DNA from 3 places in the Bradyrhizobium sp. USDA 3311 genome. Region 3 is predicted to be linked to each of the others. Evidence: riboswitches for the same ligand, from Rfam matches in the RefSeq annotation. Region 3 holds a riboswitch; each other region holds the start of a gene.

Region 1 (10,466 bases), 1.6 Mb from region 3:
GTAAAGCAGACGCCCTCACCATCGTCGCGACCGCCGCTCCGGACAAGGTCCCGCCGGAAAGTTCCACCGCCTGTCTGGGTTAGTACCTTGCAAAGCCAGGACTTACTGCAAAGGTCGTCTCACTCCCGACATCCCGGTCAGCGCAGCGCGCCCGCCTATCGCTTGCGGCGGACGAAAGCCTCGACCTGCTGGTGATGGGCGGATACGGCCGCTCTCGGCTCAAGAAAGGCTGCTCGGCGGTATCGCGGGAGATATGCTTCGTGCAATCTACCATCCCAGTCCTGATGTCACAATGAGGGCAAGAATTTCAGATACGGTCAAAACGCCGTCGCAATCGGCGCAATGGCGACGCCAGGCGCGCATCAGGAACAGGAGTGCCGTCTGTCCGGAGCCCTCACGGTTCGCCGGCGCTCCATCGACGAGGTGCGGCCGAGCCCACCGGTGATGCCCCGAGCTTAGCTTCAAGCCAGGCCAGTCACGATTTCCTCCGGCTTCAAAAACGCGGGAGAGTCGGCAAGGCCGGCCGTTGCGCCAGGTCAATATGTCACGCGAGCCAAGCACTATGATCCGGGTGGGCCCCAACTCGGTCCACATGCGCAAGTATTGCATGATCATCAAGCACGTCGACCACGTCGGCCTGCGTACATCGATCAGGATGCTGTCAATATCCGCATCGTCACCTCCGCGGCCGACCGATGCTGACGAGCATCAGAGTCAAGGCGAGCGAACAAGACTTCCTGCGGCGAGCCGAAAGTGGCGGTGGACGCCCGCGTTCGACTTGGCTGGCGCTCTTTACGGGTGCGGCCGTGCGCTTCCGACTGTTCCCATGGTCGCGGCCGACGAAGCCAGCATGCAGATTCCTAATCCGATTTGAGCATGTTTGAGCAACCAAGGGACCGCGCCGCGGCGCCCATACGAGATGCCCTCCTCACGGGACTTACGTGTAAATACTTAGGGGCTTCTACCTAGGGAAAACATCCAAATTCCCCAGTTCGTCAAGAGCAGTCAATCTGACTCCCATCGCCGCGAGGCCGGAGCAAGCCATATCTCTTCGGCCGGATCGATTTTTGAGGCACAGCTGCTGATGGTGAAGCGTACCGCCCTCATTGTTCGCGCCACTCATGAGAGGGAGCTAACATGGGAGCTGTGGGACGCGATGGCGCTTGAGCTCCGCCGCTTTCACGAACATATGATGCTCCTGATCAGCAGCGCTGAAGACCGGATCGTCGCCTTCCTGCTCGATATGTCTCGCCGCGCTATGAAGAACGCTGCCATCGAACTGCCCAGTCACGGCAGGAGGTCGTCGATTATCTTGACTTCACGATCGAACCGGTGTCGCGCACCTTTACCCAACTTGAGCAGAATGGCGTGATCGCCCTGCCGACATCACGCCGACTGGAGCTTCGTACAGATTGCCCAGGAGCTTTGTGCAAAAACCTAGGTTAAGTTGATTTATGCCAGCTCGAATTGAAGCGCGCTACGTTTTTGCGTCGAACAGCGCTGACAAATTGCAGCGCAGAAGGACACCGAATTCGGCTTAGGCGATCTGGCAAATGGCAGAAACGTGTCCAGCCTACATTGTTCCTCTAGGAGTATGGCAATGATCATCGATCTTTTGGTTCGAGAGCATCGCAATATTGATCTGCTTCTGGTCGCTCTTCAACGCGAATTGGAGATTTTTGAGAAAGGGATCCGTCCCGACTATGAGGTCATTCGCGCGATTATCAGCTATTTCGAGGTTTACCCGGAGGTGTACCATCATCCACAGGAAGACTTGATTTTTTCCAAGCTCAAGGTTCGCGATCCGGATGCGGCTGCAATCGTCGGCGATCTCGCGCTTGAACACCAGGAAGTCGTCGACCGTTTGCATCACTTCGCTCAAGCTATTGATGCCATCCTCGCGGATCGTGAAGTCCTTCGGCAAAACGTCGGCAATATCGTACGCGACTTTATAGTACGCGAGCGGCACCACATGATGTGGGAAGAACGAGATTTCTTTCCCGCCGCCCTGAAGGCTCTCTCGGCTCAGGATTGGACCGAAATCGCCTCCGCCCTCACCGATGATGGAGATCCGCTATTCAGCGAGACAGCGACAGCGACTTCCGATGCACTAAGAGCGCATATTTTGCAATTGGAGCAAGAAGCTGAGTCCGAACGGAGCTCGGTCGCGTTGTCGTCCGCCAAGGCCGGCAACCCGCGACACGGCGCCGAGACGGATGGGGCGTATTGACCGCTGCCGTTTCACAGCAGGAAGTGGACCTCATGCTTGGGGGTGCTCACCGGCGCGCAGGCTGCCGTACTGCGAATATGGCTTCGGCGCAATAATCGCTTCCTCGACCACCGGTGCAAACGGCATGGCCGAACTTCCTGAGGTTTTGTTCCGGCACGTTCCACACTGGGACCGTTGCAGGTTCGGCATGCGCAGTAATATCGCACTAAACGGACGCCTCTCATTTCCGCCGACCGATAAGGACGGACGATAGCGGCCTCGGGGGCGGCGAAACACTCCCATTCCTTCCCCGCCCGGCATGCTCTGAATCATCCTGGTTCGGCTCACTGGACGCCAACTGCCACGTCCCGGTACGTTCAGCACGAACAGCAAGGCGTTGGGTGTCGATCGCCTCGCCCAGTTCTAGCGGGATTGGATCACAACGAGCTGTGGGGCTCCGCATCGTAAGGATGCTCATTCCCGGCGTGTGACCGCTTCATCGGAATCCAAGATACGATGTATGCCGCGTGCAGCATGCCCTACCAATTGCGCTGTGGAGTGGCCATAGCCATCAGCAAGACAGATATTTTGAGGCAGCGCAAAGCTTCTCCGGGCGTGTCCGATAATCGGACCCAGAAAGCAAGAAAGGCATCCGAATGCGACCGGACCTGGCACAATCCTAAGGGCAGCATCGCCTACCGCGCTACACCAGCTATCTGACGTCCCCGCATTTCTCAGCGTCAGTTCGCGAATTGGACCATCAAGCGTGGCTCAAGTCCTTGGGCGGGCGGCAATCCGCCTCGATCTACGTGCACCTGCATTTGGTCGAAGCATGTGCTGATACAGCGGCTGCCAGACGTCAGTCACGAAACGCGGCGAGCCGATCGCGACTATGCCTTCGGTCGATCGGTCACGCCGCGCCCGCGTCGGCCGGATCAATTTCGACCTGCTCTATGGCCTGTCCCGGCAGACAGTAAGCCTATATGCCTGGACAGCCAAATGCCTCGAGTTGCATCGGACCGGTTTGCCGCCTTTGGTACGCGCACATTCCTCCATTCAAAAAGCACCAACGCAAGATCGACGAATTCACTCTGCCGGACAGTGTCGAGCGCTACCCCCATTCGAAACGATCGCGGAAGCTTTAGTTGATGCTGGATACGTACGCATCGGCATCGATCACTTTGCTCTGCCGCACGAAAGTCTTGCCCGGGCGAGGCAGAAAGGCAGGCTGAAGAGCAACTTCCAGGGCTATACTGACGATTGCGCGGACGCCCTCATTGGTCTCGGCGCGGGCGCCATCGGGCGCATGCAACAAGGGTTCGCGCGAACGCTGTCTCGGCAAAGGACTACCTTGCTCTCATCACCGAGGATCGGCTCGCCACCGCAAAGGGCTATTTGCTGACGGATGAGGATCGCTTTCGCGCCGAGATCATCGAGCAAATCATGTGCGACATGGCAGTCGATCTCTCAGAGACATCCCGTCGTCACGGTCTGGATCCGAAGTTCGCCGTCGTCGATCGTTCTCGAATAGACAGCCTTATTGCAGATGGGGTCGTGCTGATTGACGATGCCCGGCTTTCCGTAGCTGATGGCGCAGAGTTCCGGTTCCTGGTCCGCAGCGTCGCATCGTCGTTCGACGCTCATCTTCCTCGGTGCGGGGCTACACACAGTCCGGCGGTCTAAACCGGCTGCGCCGAGCCGAGTCGTGTCGGGTTCGAAATCGCCATCACTTAACTGGCCTATTTTTGGCGCAGGACCACACTCACTTCTGAGTAGCACCCTATTGGCACCCGCCACCTTCAAGTTCGTGACGTTCTCTAACTCGTCCGCTCATAGAGCTCAAACACAGGCCCAAGCCGAAACTGACTATCGGTGGAACCGGTCGACCGACGACTGCCTTAATCAGGGTCCCAATCAACAGTAGCCGCTCATGCATTCGTACATTTGCGAGATCCTTTGAGCCCGGTTTTTCGTATCGCCGCGGTGATCAAGCATATCGTTTCCAGCCAGGAAGCGCACCAATTTGCGGGTGGCCCCCGCGGCGACCGCCGGCATCACTGCCCCTCGTTGCCGACGTGCTCATGAGCTACAAACCTTCGTGTAGACTTCTAAAACTCAGGCTATACGGTCGCATACCACAGCATAATTGAGCTTACGCTGAGCTTGTGCTTTAACTGGGCTCAGATTTTCGGCGAATGTCCTCGCCGTGATCGAACCGTCGGCTGTCCTCCCTCCGCCGATGGAAGTCGGCGCGATGCGCCAGCGGTCGTTCCTCCCAGACTTTCCTTCCGCCCGGCCCGCCAAGGCCGGGCTTTTTTTTGCGTTCCCAAGGCTCCCTCGAGATTATCGAGAGCGCAAATGACCACAAGCGGATCAGCTTTGTCGAGAAAAGGCCCAGGCCCGCGATCAACGGCCTAGCGGATCGGATGCAGCGCGCAATTCGCGGGCGGCAGCGACCATGTTCGCTAGCGCCGGCCGAACCTCCTCCCATTTGCGCGTCTTCAGGCCGCAGTCCGGATTGACCCAGAGCTGCGAATCCCGCAGCCGTGCCCGAGCCAATGCCATCAGCTCCTTCATTTCGCCCGTCTCGGGAACACGTTGAGAGTGGATGTCGTACACGCCTGGCCCGATCTGATTTGGATATTCGTAGTTCCTGAACGCGTCGAGTAGTTCCATTTTCGAGCGCGACGTCTCGATCGAGATGACATCCGCGTCCATTGCAGCGATCGCACTCATGATGTCGTTGAACTCCGAGTAGCACATATGCGTATGAATTTGCGTTTGATCGGCGACGCCAGATGAGCAGATGCGGAAGCAATCCACGGCCCAGTCGAGATAAGCCGTCCACTCCGATCGACGCAACGGCAATCCTTCGCGGAGTGCAGCTTCGTCGATCTGGATCATGGTCGCACCAGCGTTCTCGAGATCGCGGACTTCGTCTCGGATCGCGAGCGCAATCTGGCGGCAGATCTCGCTTCTGGGAATATCATCGCGAACAAAGGACCAGTTCAAGATCGTCACCGGTCCGGTCAACATCGCCTTCATCGGCTTCCTGGTTAGTGATTGCGCGTAGCGCCACCACTCCACGGTGATCGGCTTCGACCGCAAGACATCGCCAAACAGGATCGGTGGCCTGACGCAGCGCGAGCCGTAGGATTGCACCCATCCGTTCGTGGTAAATGCGAAGCCGGCGAGGTGCTCGCCGAAGTACTGCACCATGTCATTGCGCTCAAATTCGCCATGCACGAGGACGTCAAGACCGATATCCTCCTGCCAACGTACGGCGCGCGCAGTCTCCTCCTTGAGGAACCGGTCGTATTGCTCGTCGCTCATCGCGCCTCGTGCATGCGCTGCACGGGCATTCCGGACCTCTGTGCTCTGCGGAAACGATCCGATCGTCGTGGTAGGGAAAGCCGGTAGTCCGAAACGATTGCTTTGGATCTCGGCACGACGGGCAAATGGGCTGGCGCGCCGGCGCATGGTCTGGTCGATCGCTCTCATCCGGACAGCGACATTGGCATCACGGATTTTCGGGGAAGTCCGGCGGACAGTCGCGGCACATTCCGACTCGGCAAGAGCTAGCGCAGCATTCTGGTCGCCTGCGAGTGCCCGCGCCAGGGTTGCAAGCTCACGCATCTTCTGAACCGAGAAAGCAAGCCAACGCTTGACGTCGGAAGCGAGTCCGGTCTCGAGTTCAACATCGACCGGCACATGAAGCAGCGAACAGGATGGGGCGATCTGTACACGATCCTTGCCAAGCTTCGCAATCGCGGGTTCCAGCCGCTGCCGGAGCGACGACAAATTCGACCGCCATACATTCCGGCCGTCGATGACACCGAGAGACATGACAAGATCACTTCGGCCGCCAGCGATGATCTGATCCAATAACTCTGGCGCTCGAACCAGATCGAGGTGCAGTCCGGCAACTGGAAGGCTCAAGGCGGTGTCCAGATTGTCGCCTAGGTCGCCGAAATAGCTGGCAACCATGATCTTGATGGCCGGCCCCTCCTTCGCGAGCCGGTTATAAGCATGTAGCAAGGATTTTCGCGCCACCTCGCCCAGATCAAGAACCAGGCAGGGCTCGTCGAACTGAACCCACTTTGCCCCGCGTTTGGCCAATTCCTGCAGGACCTCGATATAGACCGGTATCAGATCGTCCAGTAGCGAGAGTGGCTGGAACGCAGGATCGGCACTCTTGCCGAGCTTTAGGAATGTGACCGGCCCGATCAGGACAGGGCGGGTCTGGAAGCCAAGGGCCTTAGCTTCCTCATACTCCTCGATCGGCTTGCGAGAGCACAGTCTGAAAGTCTGTCCCCCGTGAAACTCGGGGACCATGTAGTGGTAGTTGGTGTCGAACCACTTGGTCATCTCCTGCGCGGGTGCGCCAAATCCGCGCGGTCCGTGACCGCAACTCGCATCCTGGTCGTCGCATTGTGAACCGCGGGCCATGGCGAAGTACGTCTTGAGCGAAACGGACTCGGCTTTCGAGGCGTAGATGCCCGGGATGGCGCCAACCATGACACTTGTGTCGAGCACCTGGTCATACAGCGAGAAATCGTTCGATGGAATCACCGTGACGCCGATAGAATTCTGACGAGCCCAGTTCGCGGCACGCAGGCCAGCTGCGTCCTCGAGCAACTGCTGTTCGCTGCTTTTTCCGGCCCAATAGCTTTCGAGAGCGCGTTTGAGCTCGCGCCTTGGACCCATGCGTGGCGTTCCGAGCGTGGCAACCGGAAGGGAGAGAAGAGACATAGCGTTAACCCCATGTTGGGGGCAAAGGCCATGGCGGACGCAGGCAGGGGAAGTCGCGCGTGCGACGGCTGCTTAGCGCACCACCGGGACACCCCGCCCGCGGACGAATAGATGTCGGGGCAGGTCTCCTGGCTCGCGGGTCATCGCTGCTGTCCGGCCTTCCCGAAGCCGCGCAGGCTTCAGTGACATCGTTGGACAGCGGCTCGCCGCTCACAGTTGCGGGGGCAGCGCCGGCATTTTCACCGGCTTCCCTCTTAGCTCCGGATCAAATGCAAACCGGAGAACCTCGACGAGTTGGATTATCGGCAAGAGAACTCTTCCGTCAACCTCTCAGATTATATCTCAAGCTAACGCTGCGACATCTGCTACGGGAATGACGTGCATCTCTTTCGTTGACCACGATGTAGAAGCGCTCTCCAATCAGCGATGTCGGAATGACCATCGGAGCTGCGTGCGCGTGGGGCCGCACGCCAGATCGGTGGAAGGGGCAAATGCGGCTTGCGCGGTCGGGACTGCTGCCTCGAGCAGAACGCATTTGATGCGAGTCCCGGCTTCCCAGCGGTTCATCGAGCACGTCCGCCATCCAACCGCCTTCTCGACCAACAGGATCCGTATTGAATAGGCCTAAGACACCTGGCGAAAGTCAGCAACATACCGGCGAGCATGTTGATTTGCGGTGCGAGCCAGACTCCAAATGCTCGGCGTAAAGATCGGCTTGGCGTCGTTGGCCATCGAGTGCAAACCGCAGCTGACTGAGGCTGCTCTCGACTTCCGGAGCCGCCGCATATCGCGAAAGGAGCGCCAAACGCGCCGCGGCCCCGTGGCCACAAGCGCCCAAAGGCATGGCAGAGATCGAAAGCCCACATTCCTGCAACCGAACCAAACGGTTCAATGGCGGCAAACGTGCTCCGAATTCTCATCAGGAACTTGGCACCGAAGCGTTCCCCTGCGCCGTCGAATACCCGGTGCGGGACGAGGATGGGTAAGCCGCGATGGATAGGCTGAATGGAACGATCGAAACGTGTGCAAGTCGGAAAGTCGACAAAGAAGACACAAAACCGGTAAGAATTTCCGTCTGTTACCTGGCACGAAGAATGCAAGTCATCGGCATGCCCAGGCCCTCCTGCTGGGCATGTCCAGCACAGCAAATCCGGGCTGTCGCTGGCGACTGAAGTTAGCGGCGCGTGACATAGAGGGGAGCGCCTGCTCGCGCGGGACACCATCGGTCGCCCCGTCGCGTCGACGCTAACTTATTGCGCTCGCGCATAACAGGTTGAAGGTTGCCCGCTTTGAAAGACGTGTTGATGAAAAACCAGATAGGCCGACGGTTGTGAAGAAAATGTCTGGAAGACGCGCGCTATGGTTTTGTCTTGGTCCATCGCTGATCTGCCTGGTCGGACTGGCTGCGACGAGCAACAGTGTTCGTGCCAACGAAAGCGCCCTCGTCGAAAGAGTCAAGTCCACGTGGCGAGCGCAAAACGGTGAGACGATAGAACACATTCTCTCCAACGTCTCGAAGGTCGCACAGTTCGTCCCTCGAACGTGGGGCGTTGCTGAAGGATTTGACCGAGATGAATATGTTTTCGTTTCCTGGACCAGGCACCGGGACAATAAATCAGACGAACAGTACGTTATCACCTGGAAGATCGCATTCGACGGAACGATTCAACTTGCGTCGACCTATGCAAAGCCGATGGAATTGGGCTGGCGCGCCCTGGCGCTCTCGTTGATCGCCAGTGAAGTCGCGGATGGCGAAAGGGACGCAAATCATCGCTTTCTGCATGACCTGGCCAACTTCAACTTTGTCACGACCACGCGAGGTCCGCTCGGCAATCTTCTGCGGCAAGGCCGCTGCACTATCGTCGAACCTGTTGGAGTGGACTACTTGCCGAAGCCGAATGATAAGCCGACCGAGAAAGGGGGTCTGTGGCGCGTTCTGCTTTTGGTGAACTGTAATATCCCCGGGCCCCGCTTTTTTACTCACAACGGGGTCATCATTTTCGAGAAGAGCGAAGGATACGATTGGGAGCCGCAATCCTTCTTTGCCAAGCGTATCGCGGCGTTCCCTCCCGGCTCCTGGTTCGATCGCATAGAGCCAAAGGAATGGGAAGAGTTAGACGGGCGCGACGGGCCTCGGTAAATAGTCGCGCAGAGCAGGATCGCGCCGCAGCTCTTTGGGCGCCGAGCGCCTCAGTGCAACTGCAAAACATATGCGCTCCAAAGTCGCGGTGTTTACGCCTTCGCAACAGTCGCGAGCCTTCGGCCCGTGATCGGAGCGCGCGCAGAACCTATTTCCCTGACCCGTTCGCGGGCTCGATTTTGACAACGACAGCGTTCACGAACGACACGGTCGTGCCGTGGCGCCGCTCACGATGTTGAAGTCACTCGTTCCAGGGCCTACAAGAAGGACGGTCAGGCACTCGTCGCACAAAAGAACGGAGCTATCGTTCGCCGCCTGGTGGGCTACGGGCGGCAGATGACGGGCTGCCCCAGCGAGGCCTGTTCGATATGGGTTGATTTGCCGATGGGACGCCGCCCGTACGGATGATCAACGATACACGGTGAACTTCAAATTCACGTTCAAGGAGGGCAATGTCCTGCCGTCGCCCGATGAAGCCGGCCATTTTGTACGAGGGCCCGGTCGGATCAGCTGATCTGCTGGGCGAGCATAGAGCACGGCCCGATCGAGCGTCGACGATCGATGATGCTTGCTTCTCAAGAAAAGCGGCAGTTGGTCCGCGTGGCGCGTCAATATGCGGTCAGTACCACGAAAGAGCGGCCGCCCATCGGGCAGCCTGGGTCATGAACAATCCGGTCCGATTATACGAACGGTGCGGCAGCACCACGTACGATTATGTGGAGCTCGGAGGAGCGAAAAGCCATAATGTGATCGGTATCAACGACCATCCGGCTGGCTGTACGAAAGAGAGCTCCAGGTTTTGCAGGGTTTGCGCAACGAGATTCCGACTCATTTACGCAGCGAGGGGTGAGCTGAACTCCTTGGCGCCTTTGTCCAAACCGGTCAGAGGAAGCGAGACCATATTTCTACATCGGTCTTTTCGCGACAAGAATTTTACGACGAACTGTCATCACCGTCGTCGAAACCGTCGGCAGCCTTCTGTCTGCCGATGCAGGTTGGCACGAAGCGTAGCAAGGTCGCTCCTCCACGACTGACTTGCGCTCGAACGCCGAAAATTCACAGGCGCTTTTGTTCAAGCGCGTGAGAAACAGCGTTCCGAGGTCCGGCTTTCTCCTGCATCTTCGAGCGATGGGGATCTCCTCCTCAGGTCGTCAGGGTGCAGTGCGCGCCGACTGAGAGAGACCGGCGAGCCTCGAAGGATACCGAGACACGCACACCGTAAGAAATCGCTTGAACCTCACGCTGCGTCAGGTCGTAGGTTGGAAATCACGACCAAGCTTTCATAAAGCACCGTCGAACGATGCTGGCCCAATAACGGACATGGTGCGGTCAAGCAGTCGAATGTGGCGGCGCCGGATCGTGCGT
Region 2 (10,466 bases), 7.0 Mb from region 3:
CAATTCGGCGATTGCATCAGCGTCGCTCGCTTCATAATGATTGATGGTTGGTTTGGCGGCAACCTCGGCTGCCGGCAATGAATCAGTACTCAGCGCCCCCGCGCTGTCGGTAGGGGCGAAGATAGTTGAGACGGTGCCAATCGCGACAGAGCTGAGCAAGAGGAGACTGAGTGCCACGATCAAGCCACGTGAGCGATTGCTGGGACTAGCTTGCGGGAGATCCTGCGCCGACCAGCGGATTGACATCGCGCCAGCATGAACGATCGCAGGAAGAGGTACACTGACGCGGTCCCCTGAGGTGATACTTTCGTGGCCGTCTACGCTGATACCAGCACCAAGCGCCTCCACTTCGATCGAATCCCGCTGTGGGATGATGCGAAGGTGATGCGGTTCGAGCCCTTGTTCAACGAAGATCATATCGGCATCGAGGCCGCTGCCGACAATACTGTGCCCGGCCGCCGCCTTGCCCTTAAGCCCGGTATAGAGTCCCGACAGCACCTCAAAGTCGAGGGAAATCGATTCGGTCACGGATAATCTCCTGAATAACGAGAGAAGCCGTACGGCAGTGCCGTACGGCTGATTCAGAGTTCGTCATTCACAACGCGGCCATGATGAGCGACGCGGTGAGCCACCCGTCTTGCAGAATTACTGGACGCGCTCGTCGGCGATCTTCTTCTCGGACGAGAGCTCGGTCGTGATTCTGCGCATTGCCACAGCCTGCTCCTGAACCTTATGGCTAACACGCTCGAACTCAGCCATCTGATTCTGGAAGCCAGCATCCCCGGTCGCCTGGGCGCCAGCCGCGCCACCGTTACCGCCAACACTATTAACTGCCATGTCGATTCACCTTTCTTTGTCGTATGTTGCTAGTTTGCCCTGTTACGTCGCGCGGGCGGGCGAAACGATGGCAGGAATGGAAAGAAACATGGGCTCGCCCCCGAGCGTGCTGAGGCTAAGGTTCAGCTCGGGGTTCTTGCCGAGAGTCGGCTTGGTCGGTACGCTGCTTTCTTCGCCGGCGTCTTTGGTCTCGGCGGCCTTAGCGGGGCCACTCTTCTCGGGCTCCAGGTTAAGGACGACCTTATCAAAGACCTTGTCGACGGTCCCGCCCAAGGCAGAACCAATCGCCGCCCCGGCGGGGCCGCCAAGCCATCCGCCGGCGGCGCCTCCGATCATTTCTCCGATCATCAGTTTCTCCTATGCTGTCTTGTTACGCTCAATAGACGACTCCTCGCCTAGAGTTCAGCGTGCTCATGCTAGGGGCGCTACCTTTCCAGAAGCTGACGAGTCACACGTTCGAGGGGACTGTTGCGGCGGCCCAGCGCTTGCTCGACTTATCGGTTCGCCCAGGCTTGTCTAGCCGCGCGTATGGCTCGGCGCGTCGGAAAGGATAGCGTTACCGCGTTTGCCTGCGCGTTCATGCGAATTGTTCGTTCTTGCGGAACGAGCGGCGGCGTTTCGGTTGCGTGTAGCGTCGCGACTGGTCATAAGGCGATCGAGTTTGAGTGACTGGTTGAGTCATCCAGTCCCCAGCTTTGGCCGTTGGCGGATGCCGAGGGGGCGCAGGTTTGGCGAGCCCCTGATGCTGTGGAAGCTGACCGTCTAGTGGCCCGCACGCATACAGATCGCATCTGAAGTCTATGGATTGCTGTACCCCGATCGGTGTCATCGCAGCAAGTGCGACGTCGATAGTTTATTATCGTCAGCTTTTCGACAGGTATTGCGGGTAGCGTTTCTGACGTTGAATGCGCGTGCGATATGCTCGTGCCATAACTGCGGAGTATGAGGACGGAGTGGCCTCTTCAGGGACGCAGGTGCTAGTGACGACAGGCATATATGCGCTTGGGTGGGCTAATGGTGTGCTCATGCAGGTCTGAAGGGCGTGTTCGGTTGACTAGCGCGTAAGGCTTGCAGGTTTACAGCTTTCTTCAATGCAACAGGAGTGAACTAAATGCCGTATCTTCCCGTGGCCGGTCTTCCCGTGGTCGGCGCGCTCGATTCGACGATGAACGGAGTGGTGCCGGAAGGCGCGGTTGTCGCTCCTGCTTTCAACGCCTTGTTGGGGCAGTATGCCCCGGTGAGCTATCAGTACCTACCGGTAGCTTCGCCAGCCCTGGTCGGTTCGGTCGTTACAAGTGTTGTTCCCGTCGCCGTGGCTCCAGCCGTCGTTACTACCCAGGCGTACATGATGGCGCCGCCCCCTCCCACCATGCTGGTGGGTCAGCCGAATCAGAGCTCTGAGCCTCCTGTGGATCCGGTGTGGACGCATGAGGTCAAGGATGGCAAGGCCACGATCAATCTCGGCGACAAGTATGCGATTACGGCGGACGAGAAGGATGGCACCTGGACAGTTCGCAACAACCAGACCGGCCATGTCACGAAGATCCATGGCGACCCCCACGTCGACGCCGACGGAGACGGCAAGGACGACTTCGATTTTAAGAAAGATATGACGTTCCAGCTCGACGATGGCACGAAAATTACCGTCAATAACGTCGACTACGGCAATGGTGAGGCCATCTCCTCAAAGCTTACCATTACAAATGGCCACAACGCGATGGTTGTGGAGGGGCTCGGCGACGCTAAGGATGGCAAAAACAACCTGAGGGTGACGCAGTCCAATGCTGGAATGACCCTTGATGAGTTGACAGCCGATGGTGCTCAGACAATCTATGAGAGCGGCCAGGGTTGGGTCGATGGCGCCGGACGCGCGGTAAATCAGGCGAGTATCAATGCGGGTGAACGGGGGCGCGGACCGGGCAACTACCAGTATGCAAGTCCGCCGTCAGGCTGTGCGAGCCCCGTCTTCTTCGTTCCGCCTCCGCCGCCGCCCCTCGCGATGGTGCCGGTTGCGGTCGCTCCGACTCCTGGGCAGTCGCCTCAGCCGGCGCCAGTTTGGTCGCATGAGGTGAAGGACGGCAAGGCGACGATTAACCTTGGTGATAAGTATACGATCACGGCCGATGAGAAAGACGGCACCTGGACCGTTCGCAACAATCAGACCGGCCATGTCACGAAGATCCACGGCGATCCTCACGTCGATGCGAATGGCGACGGCAAGGATGACTTCGACTTCAAGAAAGGCATGAGCTTCGAGCTCGATGACGGCACGAAGATTACCGTAGACACGGTCGATTTTGGTAAAGGCAAAACCATTTCCTCAAAGCTGACCATCACCAACGGCGACAATGCGATGGTTGTCGAGGGACTCGGTGATGATAAGGATGGAAAGAACAATCTGAAGGTGACCCAATCCAATGCCGGCCGAACCCTTGATCAGCTGACATCTGATGGAGCTCAGACAATCCACGAGCAAAATCAGGGATGGGTTGACAACTCCGGACGCAGGGTGACGCAGTCGGTCATCGACCACAATGAGAACCCGGACGCGCCGCCGGATTTCAAGACCATGATGCGGGAAATGATGTTGCGGCGGGTTGCGTGAGGCCGAGTCCATCAATTGGACAAATTGTGAAGCGGGCGGCGCTAGCGCCCGCTTCTCATGTTCGGCAAGCGACGATGAGAATAGCAGGTGCTGCCGCCTATGAATCCAGAATCGCTGCTCGCGTCCGACGATCGCGCAGTCAAAGCTTTGGCCCCAACCGGGCCAACAGCAGCCCGTGACGGCAGGACAAAGTACTGGCAACATCTTCCAATGCTGTGGCGAAGGCGCACGAGTTGCATACGCAGGAGAGCCCTCACGCTCTGAGCGCCAACGATGCTGGCCCTCAGGAAAAGTCCTTGAGATCTCTCTAGCAGACAGGTTCGCGGTCAGCCGCGGATCTGAACAAGGACAGCCTGGCGAGCGCAATCGATCCTCGAATGCGGGAAATGTTGCACGGCTTGCGTGCTATCGTTCATTACCCCGAGCTGAGAGCGCTCGTATCGTCATCCTTGGGCGGGATAGCAAGGAGCTTGCCGGTGGAGCTTCGGCCTTGCTGTGCAGGTCTGCCGCTGCGGAAGACCAAAAGTCGCAGCAGCGTTTGCCGAGAGAGCCGGGTGCACACCGATTTGTGGACCCGCTCGGCAAGCCATTTGGAGCATCGCTGAAGGCGCGTCTGGCTTGCTGCAGGTACCAAGTCCCACTTGCTTCGTCCAATCGGGCTCGTTTTAAACAGCGGGCCCGATGTATCCCCATCCCGCCTCACCCCTCATCCAGCTCGCTCATGGCATCATCCATATCCGACTGGGAGTCGCTTATGACTTGCGTGGCGATGGAAACGAGCGCCTTCTCGAAAGCTTGCTGCAACAATGCCGCAGGCGAGCGGTTGCCGCCGTTCGCCGCGGTGTCGGGGTCTGCGCCAGCCTCTGGCCTTGTCGCTGCGATATCGGCGGCGCCTGCGTCCATGTCGTAACACTCACATAGCGGCGTCGCCGCGAGATGACCTGCTCTCTGATAGCAGGGGCAGCTTGCGAGAAGCTGACGAAGATCGCGTCTCTGATAAATTCTGCGATCACTGATGTTGAGTTGATTTGCCTCGTGGAATGTCGATGTGCAAAGGACTGTGCTGGACGACACGAAAGGTGGATCGGCTGGGCATCTGTCAGCGAAAAGACCGTCCGGGGGCAAGCCCTTGGTGAGCGAATATTAAATTCCGGCTCGGCGAAATTCTGTTGCATCATAAAAGTCGCCACGTTCAACCGCCGCGATGCGGTCCAGCAGGCAATCGAAGGACAGATCTCCCAAGCCAACTGTCCATGGCAAGATGCAGCAGATGTGACGAAATCGACCTCGCGCTTGCCGTTCTTGTTCGCGGTTCTGAATGTCAAGCACCTAGATTGCGAAGACGCGGCGCGGCTGATCTTGATTCTTTCTAACCCTGCAGAACGATTTTTCCGGCGCGTGCGCAAGCGTATCACGTTGATGGGGCTACGAAAGCCTGCGCGCTTAGCCCGTAATTATCGCAGTCGCTGCCGTTCGAAGTTCAATAGGTCTTCGAGCTCCCACAAAAGTGCCGCGACTCTGAGGATCGCTTTTGGCGCCAATTTGTCTTCTCGTACGCTGCAATAAGGAGGCCCGCCCTCTGTCTCACGATGCGAGCCAAAAAAAGACGCGATGGGGTTGCACCTCGCCAAACTTCTGGGATAGGTCATCAAGTACTTGGAAGTAGCAGCCGGCGACCGGGTTGCAAAATGAGATGGGAGACATTTGGGTGCGAACAGAGTTTTCGTGTATCAATCGGTCTAAAGCGATCTTTGATGACATTTATGCTTTGGATGATCCAAGGGCATACTTCTCTGTCCTGGGCGACTTGGATTATATGATCCCGGACGTGGCTGAGCCGGTCGTGCGACAAATTCTGGCAGCGAAAGCTTCCGCAACCGGTCTTAAGCCTGTCGTTCTTGATATTGGATGTTCATACGGCATCAACGCAGCAGTGCATCGCTTTCCACTGACCTTCGGGGGCCTGCGTCACCGCTACGCTCGGCGCGAAATGAGGGCGATCAGTTCTGAGACACTGGTGCGCCTCGATCGCAATTTTTATGCGGCTTGGCCCGATGTCGGGTTGGCGCGGTTTATCGGCTTGGACGTGTCGGCGCCGGCGATTAGCTATGCAACAAACGTTGGCCTCCTGGACCAGGGCATTGTCGCTGACCTTGAAAAAGACGCGCTATCGACAGACAGCGCGCAAATTCTCCGCTCTGCGGATGTTATCATGTCGACGGGTTGCATCGGCTATATTACCGAGAAGACGTTCAGAAAAATTCTCGATGCGACCGAGAGATGTCCATGGATCATCTCCTTCGTGCTACGAATGTTTCCATTTGAGTCTTTGGCCTCGACCTTCGCGAACCGTGGCCTTGTGACGGAACGTCTTTACGGCGCGACATTTATCCAGCGCCGCTTTCGCGATGCTGAAGAGTTTGAAGGTTGTTTGGCCAGCTTGGCGGCTCTTGGCGTTGATGCGACCGGCCTTGAATCAGAAGGGCTGTTTCACGCCGATCTGATCTTGTCTCGCCCTGAGGCCGATGCGCGCGCCACTCCTCTGGAAAACATTGTCACGGTCGCCAGCGGCAGGGGGCGGCCGATCGGCCCCCGTTACGTTCATGTTGAAGGCACCGAGGGCTTGCAGGTCGCGCTAGAGCCATGACAGGTCAGAAGCCGCTACGCTGCGCGCCAGCCCCGTTCTGGGCTGGATCAGGAGGTCGAGAACGAAGCCATTCTGGCCAACAGAGCGCCGCAGCCGATGATATTTCGGAGGGATGGACCTCTGGCTCGACCATGCGCAAGCCGAAGTAAAAACCAGGAATATAGCCCACGCGGGACCGATCACTTTCGAGCGGGAGGCTATAGCGCGAGCGATAAACGTGCTGGTGTTCTAGTTCTCGGCCGCTCCATTCGTTAGCTTGACGGTGTCCTTTTGCCCTCGGGAGCTTGATCTCCCGCAACGGAAGGCTTGACGAATCTCGTCGGGTGCCGCCTAGATGTGGATCTGTCTCGGTCTTCTGTCCTTTATTTTGTGGGACCGAAGCTAAGAGGGAACCCGGTGCGCCGAACGGCTGCTCCGGGGCTGCCCCCGCAACTGTGAGCGGCGATCGGTTCATGTCAGTGATCGATCTCTCGTCAGTCGATCCACGCTCGCTGATCGGAAAGGGACGGGTCGGCCTCCTCGACTCGACCGGCACCTATGACGTCGATCGCTTACGACTTCTGGAAGCGGCAGCAGCAGACCCATCGGATGGGCGAGGAGGTGCCGCTCGGCGCCGATCTCAAGGACTGGGCGTCGGACCGCGTCACCGCCAACGAGCGCGCGCTGCTCGCCCAGATATTCCGTTTCTTCAATCAGTCGGACATCGAGGTCGGCGACAACTATCTCAAGCGCTACATCCCGATCTTCCAACCGCTCACCGTGCAGATGATGATGGCGACGTTCACCAACATGGAGACCGTCCACATTGACGCTTATGCGCTGCTGCTCAAGACACTCGGCATGCCCAAGACCGAGTTCGAGGCATTCCGCGACTATGCGCAGATGCGCGCCAAAGCGGACTACATGCACGAGTTCGGCGTCCATACCGTGGCTGACGTCGCTCGCACCCTTGCGATGTTCGGCGCCTTCACAGAAGGCATGGCGTTGTTCGCGAGCTTTGCCATGCTGCTCAATTTTCCGCGCCACAACAAGATGAATGGCATGGGACAGATCGTAAGCTGGTCTGTGCGCGACGAGAGTCTCCACTGCGAAGGGATCATCAAGCTATTTCACGAATGGCACCGCGAAACCGGCGTGGTGACGCGCTCCGTCCGTAACGACATCATCGACGTCGCCAAGACCATGGTGAAGCTGGAGGAAAACTTCGTTGATCTCGCCTTCGGCCTCGGCAAAATCGAGGGCATGCGGGCTGAGCAGATCCACGCTTATGTCCGCTATGTCGCGGATTGGCGACTGACCCAGCTCGGAATTACCCCGGTCTTCGGCTTCTTCGAGGCCAGAGAGAGCGGGTTTACCCAGCTCCGGCCGCATCCGTTGCCATGGCTGGTCGAGATCCTGAATGGGGTCGAGCACGCCAATTTCTTCGAACAGCGCGCTACGGAGTACTCCAAGGGGCGAGCCGCGGCAGCTGGGATGGCGAAGAGGGGGTGGGCGGCTTTCGGCCGTATGCAGGACGACCGCAACAGCGTTTTGTTGGAGCGCGATCCTGATAATGCTCGTACTTTCGCAGAAGTCCGCTGATGCTTGCGGAGCAAAGCTCGACCAGTGACATTAATCCAGCCTACCGAAGATGTGATAGTTGACCCATGAGGGCGAGCCGTTGCAGTCACGCCAATATTATCAATCGCTCGCGTCCTTGCATTGTGGGTGCTCACGTCTGCCAACAGGGCAGGACAAGCGGCAGGCGGGGCAAGCAGTTCGAATGTTGGACCTGCGCGGTCAGAACGCGCCTATCCTATTTCAGAACGCACTCTCACCTTTGTCGTCGAGGACATGACCGTCCCGCGATCTTCTAGAATCCCCGCGGGATGTCGCTGGACGCGCTATACCGACTTTGTCCTCTTTAGCGCCAGCGCGTTTGTTTCTAGCGCGTCCATATGAACAATGATCTCATCCATATCGAACTTTGGCTTAATCGGGTCGGTCGGCCTTTGATTGGACGCTGCCGTGACCATTGCAATTCTGAAATGTCCCTCAAAGAGGAGCTTGGCCGCGGAATAGCCGCCGGCCCGGTCGCCTTCATCAGGTGCTCGTCGGCAAGGTCGCTCTGTCGGCCCTCGAAGATGACCCTGCCGTGGCTCGGCTACAGCCGCTAGTGAATGGGCGGATCTTCCGGGTCTGCAGGTCGGTCTTCCTCCATACCTTCGGGCCAAGGAGTCGGGTCTAGCGACGGTGTGAGACGAATGAAGCCCTCTTCTCTCCATTCGGCTGTGTGAGGCACGCCGAGCATGGTGAAAACCTGCGTTGGGTCGTGCTTGCTCGGCTTCACTCCGCTGCGCTCCAGCATGTCGATTTGAGCGCCTGTGGCTGGTTGACCAGCGAACACCCAGTAATCCTTGGCGAGATGTCCGTTCAGCATACGGAACTCGGAAAGCTCTGGCGGTGCAGCTTCGGGAGGCCCAGCTTGAGGCGGTCCCGCTTGCAATGGCGGGGCGTGAGAGGGGCCGGCGTGCGATGGTTCAGGCCGCAATGGGGCGACGCACGATGGTCCGGCATGCGATGGCTCTGCCTCCGATGCCTCCACGTGCGGTTGCTCGGAATGCGACGGGTCGACTTCCACATTCTGCCATATCAGATCTTGATCGAAACCAGGATGTTCCTCGATGGCCTGAGCGATGGTTTGCTGCGAGAGATGTTGCGGGAGGTTTTCCGGCTCTGGCTCGGCATCGGCCGCAGGGGGCGTATACAGATCATCCTGCCAACCCAAGTCTGGCAAATAGCGGAGCGCTAAATCCAGGTATGGCGCATAGGGCTGCCCAGCATCCAGATATGGAGAATAGGGATGGCCAGCGTCCAGATATGGCGAATAAGCCTCCCCCCTGCAGCACTGGAGGAGCAGCTCCATCTGGCGGAGCACTAGCCTGTGTGTTGCTGAGCTGCCGCTCAAAGCCGGTGGTGTCCGTCGTCGGTCGCGGTGTGTCGGGCTCTGGGCTCGTAGTCGCCGAGCCGACTGCATTGAAATCCACCCCGTTCCTCCTTTCAAATGATGGAGCACTTCGAGCTATGCAAAATCTCCCCCGTACTAGCTCCGAAGCACGTGCTCGAAGGCTCGCATTGCTAAGGCCTCGCGCTACGTTTAAAGATGGCGCTAAGCACCTTCCGCTCGAGCATCCCGTGCCTAATGCATACATCCGCGGCTGTCTCCATGAGCTGGCCGTCTAGACATCGCGCGCTCATGCTAGGCACCTTTAGCTTTCGAGAAGCGGACGATCTGATGGATTTAAGCCAAGGCCAGTTCGCCAAATCGCTCGGAGACACATCATCAAGTGTCACTTCAGGCCTGGACCGGCTTCGCGCACGACGCCATCCTGGTGCGGAGTGTCGGAAGAATAATGACCTTCCGGTCGTCCGTCCCGAACGACCGTGCTCGAGGAGCCGCGAAACAACATCAAAACCGACTCGCGTTGTGGCCTTTCGGCCGCGACGGGATCCCGCCGGGCCTGCGCCTCCGCCACAAGGCCCTTGAGGGTCTGGTCCACCAGCGCAACAAAGCGCGGTGGGCCAGAAGCCAGGACGAGGCCTTCTCCCGGAGCCGGTTTCACGATAAAGCGCTCATCGGAGATGTTGAGCGCATCGAGCGCGGTCTTGAACGCATCGAAGCTGATCGGGTTCAACACAATCAGCCGGCTTTGCGCCTCGTGGGCAGCGGAGACGTAAAGGACGAGCCCGTCGTAGTACCATTGAAGATTGTAGAGGGCTGTCAAACGATCGAGGAACTCTCGCGGCGGAAGGTCCGGCATTCGTCCGCGAATCCTGCCCCTTACCTCGGCGCTGACATTGACCCTGATATTGAGATTGTTGCCGAACTCCTGAAGCGCCGCAGAAAGATCCTGATCGAGAACGGTGTAGCTATAAGGGGTCGAGGGTAGTGAAAGTGATGCGCCAAACGCCCGCATTATTCCGAGATAGACGAAAACCCCGACATATAGAGCTCTCTTCAAAATTTGCACCATCTTAGATCGCATGAGCATTCCCAGACGCCTTCCACTCAGAATAACACTGGAGTTTCATTCCAACTTGGAAGTCAAACGTGATCTTTAGATGACGCAATCAGCGGCATCTTCGTCAGGTTTTCGTCAGCTCGCTAATCTATGACCTTGATCCGCTTATCGGTCAAAACGCCTGGTCACATCACGCGAGAACAATGACTCCTTCCATGATGTTAGGCGCAACGCCGATCTCTTCCAATGCAGTTGGCTGTCTTCCCAATGTCTGCTCGCCGGCAGCTCCTGGCGAGCAGGCGCACTTTGAGCAGGCTCTCGCGCAAGCAGCTTCCAGTCAAGCAGCTGCCTCCCCGGTCGCGGACAAGCCGGTGGT
Region 3 (10,466 bases):
CGTCTTCTTCGAGCCGGCCGACCTGCCGCAATACGGCATGAACGTCACCACGCTGCTGGTGCCGCTGTTCGCGATCCAGGCGATCGCCACGCGGATCATTGCCCGCAACACCGCCTATGTCGATCTCAGGTATCGCCAGGCGCTGGCGCTTTCGACGACCTATCAGGCCGGCGTCATCGGCTGGGTGGCGTTCTGGGCGCTCTATGGCTCCGGTTTTGCTATGACCAACCTCGTCAACATCGCGACCTTCGCGGCCTCCTATGCGCTCGTCATCGTGATCGAGCCGCTGGCCGATCTCGCCGTGCTGGCGCTGGCGAAGTCGCTACGCGGCGTCACCGCGCCCGGCCTCGTCACCCCGCGCCTGCACAACGCGGCCTAAGAGACAAGCGAAAGGGCGGCCGTCATGGCCGCCCTTCGCGAATATGATGCTCACGCTCTCCCTGATAGGCATCGGTTGCGGCGATCCCGAGCAGCTCACGCACGCCGCGACCCGCGCCATCAACGCGGCCGATCTCGTCCTGATCCCGCGCAAGGGGAGCGCAAAGTCCGATCTCGCCGATCTCAGGCGGACGATCTGCGCGGATGTGCTGACCAGCGACAACACGCGTATCGCCGAGTTCGATCTTCCCGTGCGCGACGCTGGCGAGGCGGACTACCGCAAGGGCGTGGACGATTGGCACGATGCGGTCGCCGCGAAATGGTCGCAGACCATCACAAGCCATCTCGGAGGTAACGGCAGGGTCGCGCTGCTGATCTGGGGCGATCCTTCGCTCTACGATTCCTCGCTGCGCATTGCGCGCCGGCTCGATCCCTTGCCGACAATCGAGGTCATCCCCGGTATCACGTCGATCCAGGCGTTGTGCGCGGCGCATGCGCTGCCGCTGAACGACATCGGCGAGCCCTTTCTGGTCACGACAGGCCGCCGCTTGCGTGAAGGCGGCTGGCCGGTAAGCGCAGACACCGTGGTCGTGATGCTCGATGGTGGCACGGCGTTTCAGTCGCTCGATCCGGCCGGGCTCCAGATCTGGTGGGGTGCCTATCTCGGCATGCCCGATCAGATCATCATGTCCGGCGCGCTGGCCGAGGTGGGCCCGCGCATCGCCGCGCTGCGGCAGGAGGCGCGCGAGCGGCACGGCTGGATCATGGACTGCTACATCCTCAAGCGCAGGCCGTAAGCGAGGCAGCATGCTCCCCGAATGGGTCTACCATAAGTGCCCCGAAATCTCCGCGGTCCATCGCGACGCGGCGATCGTGCGGCAGGCGCAACTGACGAAGCCGACCGGCGCGCTCGGCCGGCTCGAGCAACTCGCGATCGAGCTCGCGGGCCTGCAAGCGACCGAGCAGCCACGCGCGGCACGCGTGCCGATCATCATCTTCGCGGGTGACCACGGCATCGTTGCGCAAGGCGTGTCGGCCTATCCGCAAGCCGTGACCATCGCGATGATGGCGAACTTCGCCTCGGGCGGCGCCGCGATCTCGGTGCTGGCGCGTGAGGTGGGTTCGCACCTGGAAGTCGTTGACGCCGGCACGCTGGCGCAGGAGGCGATGCCGGGAGTCGTCACCGACAAGCCGCGCAGCGGCACGCGCGATTTCAGCGTCGAGGCTGCGCTCACGCTCGCAGAGCTGGCCTTCGCCTTCGAGGCCGGCGAGCGTGCGGTTGCGCGCGCGGCAGCCAGCCAGCCCGATCTTCTGATCTTCGGCGAGATGGGCATCGGCAACACCACGACCTCGGCGGCGATCGCGGCGAGTCTGCTCGGCGTGAGCGCCGAGGAAATCGCGGGCAGCGGCACCGGCGTCGATGCCGCCGGCCGTGCGCACAAGGCGCGCGTGATCGATGCCGCGGTTGCGCGCCATGGCGTTGCGGCTGCGTCGCCCGAAAAAATCCTGTGCGCCGTCGGCGGCCTCGAGATCTCGGCCATTTGCGGTGCGATCATCGCGGCCGCGCAACGCCGCATTCCCGTATTGATCGACGGCTTCATCGTGTCGGTCGCGGCGCTGGCGGCCGTGCGCCTCAATCCGTCGTGCCAGCCGTTCCTCTTGCCGTCGCACCAGTCGGCGGAGCAGGGGCATCGTCTGGTGCTGCGCGCCCTGAACGTGCAGCCGCTGATCAGCCTCGATCTCAGGCTCGGCGAGGGATCGGGCGCCGCCATCGCGCTGCCGCTGGTGCGATCGGCCTGTGCGCTTCACAACGGCATGGCGACCTTCGCGCAGGCCAATGTGCCGGATCGCCCGGCCTGATCCGGCTCACACCACGCGCTGATTGACCGACACGACGCGCCAGCCGGTCGCGAGCCGGTCGATCCTGGTGAGCGACAGCGGATCGATCACGAAGCGCAGGGCAGCTTGCGGCGCAAGATCCAGCGCGATGCACAGTGCGGCGCGGATCGTGCCGGAATGCACGACGAGCGTTGCTGGCCCGGCGCCGATCCGTGACAGGCCCAGGCGGACGCGCGCGACCTGATCTTCGAAGCTTTCGCCGCCCGGTGGTCTCAGGTGCGCAGGGTCGCTCCAGAATTGCGCGTAGACTTCGCCGCCCATTGCGGCGAGTTCGTCATGCCGCCGGCCGGTCCAGTCGCCGAAATCCTGTTCGCTGAAGTTGCCCATCAGCTCCGGTTCGAGCCCCAATGCGCGCGCCGTCTCGACCGTGCGCCGCGACGGGCTGGCATAGCTCGCAGAGTCCCACGGCAGGCGCTGGCGCAACGCTTCCAGTTGCGCGCGATCGCCGAGATCGGCAGGCGCGTCCTGCGCGTGAATCGTCCCCGCGACGCCGTCGACGGGTGCATGGCGTATCAGCCAGAGGAAGGTCTCGCCTTCCATGCCTATCTCCAAGGAAGTTGGTCGCTGTGGCAATAACGCCGCAACTGCCACATTGACTCTGTCTCGATCGTAATCCTAGATGCTCGCGACGGTTTCCCCCGAGAGGGGATGAAAAGGGAATGCGGTGCGGGGATGTTTCCCCAATGCCGCGGCTGCCCCCGCAACTGTAAGCGGATAATCCTTCGTCAGAAGCCACTGGGTCCTCGGTCCCGGGAAGGCGACGAAGTGGTGACGACCCGCGAGCCAGGAGACCTGCCGTCAGCCGTGGTCACACGCGAAGATGTCGGTCGGGGAGTACAGACATTCGGCTTCATCGGACGGCTGAAAGGCCAAAGGTGAGACCTCGTTCGCTGTGACGTGCCACTGACGTCATACCGAGGTCCCGCTGTGTCTTCTATCCGTATTGTACGGTCGCGCCGTTTCCCGCTCGCCTCTGCTGCTCTCACGTCGTTTACAGTCGCCGATCTGCCCGCCGCGCAGGCGCAGCAGGTCCGCGAACCGCTGCCGCCTGTCGAGGTGTCGCCCGCCCAGTCCCGCAAGCCGGCCAAGCCGGCTGCCCGGGACGCGCAGAGTGCGCGCCGCGCGACGCCGCGCAGGCCAGCGGCCGCATCGGCGGCGCCCAAGCCCGCCGTGCCAGGCGAAGCGGCGCCAACGCCGCTCAACAGCAATGCGGTGGCCGAGAGCGCCTCGCGTCTCGGCCTCACCGTGCGCGAGACGCCCGCGACCGTCGAGGTGATCTCGGCCGAGACCATGCGCGAGCAGGGCTATCGCACCGTGTCCGAGGTGGCGCAGGGCGCAGTCGGCGTCACCTCCGGCGACGCGCCGGGGGAGCCGGCGGGCTTCTCGATGCGCGGCTTCACCAACAGCCAGATCAACACGCTCTACAACGGCATCAAGATCGGCCCGCAGAACATGACCTCGCGGATCATGGACACCGCCAATCTGGAGGCCGTCGAATTCCTGAAGGGCCCGGCCTCGCTGATCTCGGGCGAGGGCGCCGCCGGCGGCTCGATCAACCTCGTCACCAAGCAGCCGCACACCGGAGCGATCCGCAACGAGGCGGACTTCTCGTACGACTCCCTGAACTCGTTCCGCGCGCATTACGGCTCGGGCGGCAGCACCAACGTTCAGGGCCTCGACTACCGCTTCGACATCAGCCGCTCCTCGCTCAACGGCTTTGTCGACGACACCAACACCAAGACGCTCGACGTGTCCGGCCAGCTCAACTACCGCATCTCCGACAGCCTCAAGGTCTGGGGTGCGATCGAGTACCGCGAGGATCGCGGGAAGGCCTATTGGGGCGCGCCGCTGGTGCCGATCGCTTTCAGCGGCTCGCATGCGACGACGGGGATTGTTTCCGGCACCTACTTCAACAGGACCGACCTCGGGGCCGTCACGATCGACGACCGCACCTTCAACACCAACTACAACGTTCTCGACAACCGAAACGTAGCGCAAGAGGTCTGGTTGCGCGGCGGCTTCGAGCTGAAACTGGCGCCGGACCTGACGCTGAAGAGTCAGGCCTATGGTTACGGCGCGGAGCGGTCGTGGTTCAACAACGAGATCGAGGCGTTCGATTCCACGAAAAACCAAGTGTATCGCGAGCGCTTCTATGTCGCGCACAGCCAGCGCCTTGTCGGCAATATCACCGACCTGATCTGGGACACGAACATCGCAGGCTTCGACAACCGGCTGGTCACGACGCTGTCGTCGAGCTATCTCGACTTCGTCAGGCCAGGCGCGGCGAAATTCCCGAACGACTATGTTCCGCTGGTCGATTTCGATCGTGGCTATTACGGACTGCTCGCGACCAAGCAGCAGACCGCGCGCATCGACAACGAGGCGCTGTCGTTCGAGGACCGGCTGAAGCTGACGCGGACCTTCGCGCTGATCGGCGGGCTGCGCGTCGAGCATATCGGGCTCGACCGCAACTCGACCGACGAGAACGGTCTGGTGAACGCGGGCTTTCCGTTCACGAAGGACTGGGCGCCCGTCACCGGCCGCATCGGCTACACCTGGGAGGCCGTTCCGGGCCTCACCTTCTTCAGCCAGTACGCGACCGGCGCTGATATCTCCGCCAACAACATCTTCCTGCTGCTGCCGACCCAGCCGCTGGACCTCACGACCGCGCGGACCTACGAGACCGGCGTCAAGCACCTGTTCTGGGACAACCGGGCGGAGTGGTCGTTCTCGGCCTACGACATCCTGCGCAAGAACGTCTATGCGGCGGCCGGCGGGCAGGCGCTCAATATTGCGGGACGGCAGGAGTCGAAGGGCGTCGAGCTCGCCGCCTCGGTGCGGCCGATCGAGCCCCTTCGGCTGTGGGGCAACATCGCTTATGTCGATGCCCGCTATGCCGACTACAATTTCGTCGGCGGATCGTTCTCGGGCAACACGCCGCCGAACGTGCCGCGCATCGTTGCCAATGCTGGCGCCTCGTACCGCTTCTTCACGCCGTGGCCGGTCGAAGTCGGCATCACCGGCCGTCATGTCGGCGACCGCTACAATACCGATGCCAACACGGTGACGATGAAGGCGTATACCGTCGCCGACGTCTATGCCTTCGTCGACATCCCCAAGGCGGTCTTCAATGCGGTCGACCAGGCCCGCCTGACCTTCCGGGTGCGCAACATCGCGGACAAGCGCTACGCGATCTGGGGCGATCCGTTCTATCCCGACCAGATCCTGCTGGGCGCGCCGCGAACCTATGAACTCTCGGCCGCATTCAAATGGTAGGGCGCTGACCACATGATGGGCGCGATCGTCCTGCTGCATCGCTGGCTCGGGATCGCGTTCTGCCTGCTGTTCGCGATGTAGTTCGCGACGGGAATCGTGATGCACTTCGTTCCGTTTCCATCGCTGACGGAAGCGGAGCGGATTGCCGGTCTCGCGCCGGTGGATCGTACGGAGGTGAGGATCGGCGTTGCCGATGCCGTGGCTGCGAGCGGCATCGCCGATGCCACGCGCCTGCGCCTGATTCAGCGGAGCGACGGGCCGGTCTACGTCGTGTCGGGGTCCTCGCACCTTCGCGCGGTTCGCGCGACAGACGGGCAGGATGCATCGGTGCGGTCGCCCGAGGCCGCGCTCGCCATCGCGCAGGTGCATGCGCGCCAACGCGGGCTCGATGCCGCGCATGCGGCTGTCGTTGCGCAGGCGGACTACGACCAGTGGAGCGTGCCGAACGGCTTTGATCGTCACCGGCCCTTGTTTCGCGCAACGCTCGGCGACGCGGCCGGAACGGAGCTCTACGTCTCGTCGCGCACCGGCGAGGTTGTGCTGGATACGACGCGAAGCGAGCGCGGCTGGAACCTCGTCGGCAGCGTCCTGCACTGGATTTATCCGACGGTCCTGAGAAGCAACTGGGCGCTGTGGGACGGCGTGGTCTGGACGCTGTCGCTGTTGGCGCTGATTGCAGCCATGCTGGGTGCAGTGCTCGGAATCGTGCGTTCCAGGATGCGAGGATACCGGATCTCCTCGCCTTATCGCGGCTGGCACGCCCTTCATCATATCATCGGCCTCGTGGCGACCGTCTTCGTGCTGACGTGGATCTTCAGTGGATGGCTCTCCATGGATCACGGCCGGCTGTTCTCGCGAGGGCAGCTGACCCCGGCCGAAGCCGGCGTGATCGATGCACCGCCGGACTGGACGACCGCCCCATCGGCGGAACGGAAGCGAATATCGCCCTCGGCCCGAGAGGTCGAATGGTTTGCCGTTGACGGCAGCCTCTATCGACGCGAGCGGATTGGTCTCGAGAAACAGGTTGTGGTTGGGCCCGACAGCGAGGAGGCGCCGGTCGTCAGTGCGCGGGTGATCGGGAGCATGGTGACGAGGCTTGCGACGGCCTGCAATGCGCCGTCCATCCTCGCGGATAGCGACGATTATCCCGCGCGGTCCGTCGTCCCCGGTGCACCCGTCTATCGTTCCCGCTGCGGCGGCCTCTGGTTCGACATCGACAGCGCCGATGGCCGCGTGCTGCAAAGGCTGGATGCGTCGCGGCGAGCCTATCGCTGGTTCTACAGCGCGCTCCACACGCTCGACTTTCCAGTCCTGCTGGCGCATCCGCGTTTGCGCGATGTCCTGATCGTGGGCCTTTGCGCGCTCGGACTGGTGTTCTCCATCACCGGCATCGTCATCGGCTGGCGGCGGTTGCGTCTGTCTTTCGCCAGCTAGGACGCCCGATCAAACAAAAAGTGCGAAAACAACCCCATGCACAGTAGCCGGTGATAGTGGAATCAACGGCTTACGCAGGCATCGGCGCGATTTGACCCGTCGGGCAAAACAGGGGTATATTGCGACTATTCCGAAATCGTCGCGATCTCGCAAAGCTACGCCCGCAACTGCGCCTCGATCTGCCGGGCGGCGCGCAGCAGCGTGCGGTCCTGGCCGCGCCGGGCGATGATCTGGAGACCGAATGGAAGCCCGCGGGCGTCGGTGCCGCAGGGAAGCGAGATCGCCGGCAGGCGGGCGTGATTGACGAACGGCGTGAACACCGCATGCGCGCGCGGGCTCGCCGCGCGGCCGCCGATCATGTCGGGTCCGAGCTGGGTGAACGGCCAGGCGACACAGGGGACTGTCGGCGTCAGCAGCAGATCGACCTCGGCGAAGAAGGCCGCGAATGCATTGGCGATCGCGGCGCTCGCGACCAGCGCACCCGCGACGTCCGCGCCTGACCAGGACAGCCCTCGCTCGATCTGCCTGGCGATGTCAGGGTCGAAGACAGTCGGGTCCTTGCGAAAAGCGTCTCCATGGAGCGCGGCAAGGCCAGCGTGCTGAAGCGGCATGAGGGCCTCTTCCGCCGCACCTGCCGGCCAGGTGGGATCGCGCAGCGCGATGCTGAGGCCTGCGGCGGAGAGACGCGCGACTGCGGAAACGAGCCCGTTGGCGACAACGTCATCGACCGCAACGTCGAGCCCGAGCCGCGGTGAGAAGGCGATGCGAAGGCCGGCGATGTCCTCGGCTTCTTGCGCAATGCCGGCTGCATCCGGATCGCGCGGATCGGCGCCGGCCATGGCTTCGAACGCCAGCGCGATATCGGCAACATCGGCGGCGATCGGCGCGATGACCGACAGGCCGAAGAACGGCTCGGCGAAACCGGGCCCATAGGGGATCGCGCCATAGGACGGCTTGAAGCCGGCGACGCCCACATGGGCCGGCGGCCTGCGGCTGGAGCCGCCCGCATCGGTGCCGATCGCGAGGGGCACGAGGCCGGCTGCGACGGCGGTGGCGGGTCCACCCGAAGAGCCGCCCGGCGTCAACGCGGGATCCAGGGGATGCCGCGTCGGGCCGAACAGCGGCGATGTCGTGACGCCCTTGCTGGCGAATTCGGAGGTTGCGCCAATGCCGACGATGACCGCGCCGGCCTTGCGCAGGCGCTCGATCGCAATTGCATCCTGTGGCGCGATGAAATCGGCGAACAGGCGCGAGCCCTGCGTGATGCGCCAGCCGCTGGCCCAGATGTTGTCCTTGACGAGGATGGGGACGCCGGCCAGCGGCATTGTCTCGCCGGCACGCAGGCGATCGTCGACCGCCGCCGCGTCGGCCAGCGTGCGTGCGGGATCGGTCGTGACCACTGCGTTCAAGGCCTTGGCGGCGTCTATGCGGCCAAGGGCGGCCTTCGCCGTGTCGACGGCGGTCATCCGCCCGGCGGTGACGGCGGCTGCGATCTCGCGCGCACTATGCGTCGGTTTTGTCATGGCCTCCCCACATCAGCGCCAATGTGCCGCAGAGGGCAAGACAGGCCAAGGCGAAGAACGCCGCGCCAAGGCCGGCCACACCGTCCAGGATCGACACCACGGCCGGCGCCGCCAGCAGGCCCGCATAGGACGCGGTCAGCACCGCGCCGGTGGTCTCGCCGATCCGGTCCTGCGGGGCGAGGCGCGCGATCTCGGCGATGAAGACGCCGTTCCAGCCCGACGCCGTCAGGCCGAACAGCGCCGCAACTGCGAACTGCCAGGTGCGGCTGAGCGATCCGCCGTCGAGGCCGAGCAGTGCGGCGCAGAAGGCCATGCCGAGGCCGATGACGATGAGCACGGCGCGGGGGGCGTCGAGGCGCATGGCGACGTAGCCCCAGCCAAGCCGGCCGACGAGGCCGCCGGCTTGCGCGCAGGCGAGCGCCATGCCGGCCTCGATATGGCCAAGGCCAAGCTCGCGGGTGCCGAGCGTGACGAAGACGGTGTTGAGCGACACCTGCATCGCGCTGAACGGCATCGATGCCAGCGCCAGCATCGCGATCCGCCGGTCCGCGGTCACCAGTGCCAGCCGCGCGCGCAGATCGAGCTTTGGGGGCGGGACGAGCTTGCCGGCGTAGGCCGGCCGCAGCCACTCGAACAGCGCGATCGCGAACAGCGCCAGGGCAGCAACGGCCGCATAGCACCAGGCCGGCCCGAACGCGATGGCGATCGCGGGCAGGGCCAGCGAGCCGCAGACCGCGCCGATCTGGTTGCCGGTCTGGCGCACCGAGAAGACGAAGGCGCGGCGCTCGGCGGTCACCAGCCGCGCCAGCAGCGCTGCGCTTGCCGGCGTCTCGGAGCCCATGGCAAGGCCGAGGCAGAGGCCCGCGGCGAGCAGGGCGGCGCTCGATCCGAGCGAAGCCAGTGCCATGCTGACGACGATGGCCGCCGCGCAGAGGCTCGCGATCCGCAGCGAGCCAACCCGCGCGATGAAGCCGCCGCCCCAGAACGAGGCGGGGATACCGACGGCGAACACCGCGCAGGAGAACATCGAGAGCTGCCAGACCTCGATATGGGCGCGCGGCGCGACCACGCCGGGCGCGAACAAGGCGAGCGCGACCAGCGCCTGGAGCCAGGTCATCGCGCCCAGGGCTGGCAGCAGTGCTGGCCGAGCGGCGGCGTTTCCGTCTACCATGGCGGCACGCTCAGGGGAGGGACATGATGGCAGGCGGTATTTCCATTCACGCGGTCGATGTGGCGAGCGGGCGTCCCGCGCAGGGGCTGCGCGTCGAGATCTGGCGGATCGATCCCGACTCCTCCCGCATCGCCGACGGGCGGCTCGGCGCCAATGGCGTGCTGGATCACCCCATAGCGCAAGGCGCCGGTGTGACGGCCGGCGAGTACGAGGTCCTGTTTCATCTCGGCGAGTTCTTTGGCGACAGCGACGGTTTTCTCACGGTGACGCCGTTCCGCTTCCGCATCAAGAACGTTGACGAGCATTTTCACCTGCCGCTGAAATTTACGCGCTGGGGTTATTCGCTGTTCCGCGGCGCCTGATCAGTTCGTCAGCCGCCGCGACAGGCCCGTGACGCGCTCCATGACGGCAACCAGCGCGACGGTCGCAATGATCAGCACGCCCGACAGGGCAGCGATGGTCACATCCAGCTTGCCCTCAAGGTCTTGCCACATCCGGATCGGCAGCATGTCGGTGGCGGCGTCGCGCAGGAACAGCGACACCGGCACATTGTCGAACGACGACATGAAGGCGATGAAGGCACCCGCGATGATGCCCGGCCGGATCAGCGGCAGCACGATCCGGCGGAACGTGTAGAGCCGGCTCGCCCCCAGCACCGCCGAGCTCTCCAGCAAGGTCGGCTCGAGCTGGGCGAGCGCTGCGACCGTATTGCGCACGACGTAGGGCACGCACACCACGGTGTGGCCGATCACCAGCGTCAGCGGCGAGACCGGCAGGCCGACCAG

What was found. Region 3 has a riboswitch for cobalamin ahead of ACVWW6_RS35810 (TonB-dependent receptor). Riboswitches for the same ligand answer to the same signal wherever they lie in the genome.
Region 1: another riboswitch for cobalamin. It lies ahead of metE (5-methyltetrahydropteroyltriglutamate--homocysteine S-methyltransferase); the one in region 3 lies ahead of ACVWW6_RS35810 (TonB-dependent receptor).
Region 2: another riboswitch for cobalamin. It lies ahead of ACVWW6_RS02310 (ribonucleotide-diphosphate reductase subunit beta); the one in region 3 lies ahead of ACVWW6_RS35810 (TonB-dependent receptor).

Annotation. Positions count from the first base shown of each region.
Region 1 covers NZ_JBSSFI010000001.1:9,098,722-9,109,187, forward strand. The annotation lists gene ACVWW6_RS43310 (hypothetical protein) at 1,324-1,446, shown strand; gene ACVWW6_RS43315 (hemerythrin domain-containing protein) at 1,601-2,230, shown strand; gene ACVWW6_RS43320 (oxygen-independent coproporphyrinogen III oxidase) at 3,605-3,892, shown strand; gene metE (5-methyltetrahydropteroyltriglutamate--homocysteine S-methyltransferase) at 4,616-6,961, opposite strand; cobalamin riboswitch at 7,063-7,265, opposite strand; gene ACVWW6_RS43330 (nodulate formation efficiency C protein) at 8,235-9,101, shown strand.
Region 2 covers NZ_JBSSFI010000001.1:486,251-496,716, reverse strand. The annotation lists gene ACVWW6_RS02340 (SctD/MshK family protein) at 1-528, opposite strand, end outside; gene ACVWW6_RS02335 (hypothetical protein) at 646-837, opposite strand; gene ACVWW6_RS02330 (hypothetical protein) at 880-1,185, opposite strand; gene ACVWW6_RS02325 (DUF1521 domain-containing protein) at 1,949-3,442, shown strand; gene ACVWW6_RS02320 (hypothetical protein) at 4,142-4,345, opposite strand; gene ACVWW6_RS02315 (class I SAM-dependent methyltransferase) at 5,151-6,089, shown strand; cobalamin riboswitch at 6,421-6,593, shown strand; gene ACVWW6_RS02310 (ribonucleotide-diphosphate reductase subunit beta) at 6,690-7,670, shown strand; gene ACVWW6_RS02305 (hypothetical protein) at 8,242-8,994, opposite strand; gene ACVWW6_RS02300 (secretin N-terminal domain-containing protein) at 9,419-10,102, opposite strand; gene ACVWW6_RS02295 (nodulation protein NolB) at 10,294-10,466, shown strand, end outside.
Region 3 covers NZ_JBSSFI010000001.1:7,459,348-7,469,813, reverse strand. The annotation lists gene ACVWW6_RS35830 (energy-coupling factor ABC transporter permease) at 1-379, shown strand, start outside; gene cobF (precorrin-6A synthase (deacetylating)) at 426-1,175, shown strand; gene cobT (nicotinate-nucleotide--dimethylbenzimidazole phosphoribosyltransferase) at 1,186-2,238, shown strand; gene ACVWW6_RS35815 (histidine phosphatase family protein) at 2,245-2,817, opposite strand; cobalamin riboswitch at 2,890-3,091, shown strand; gene ACVWW6_RS35810 (TonB-dependent receptor) at 3,205-5,553, shown strand; partial or broken gene ACVWW6_RS35805 (PepSY domain-containing protein) at 5,566-6,987, shown strand; gene ACVWW6_RS35800 (amidase) at 7,143-8,510, opposite strand; gene ACVWW6_RS35795 (MFS transporter) at 8,491-9,681, opposite strand; gene ACVWW6_RS35790 (hydroxyisourate hydrolase) at 9,708-10,043, shown strand; gene ACVWW6_RS35785 (ABC transporter permease) at 10,044-10,466, opposite strand, start outside.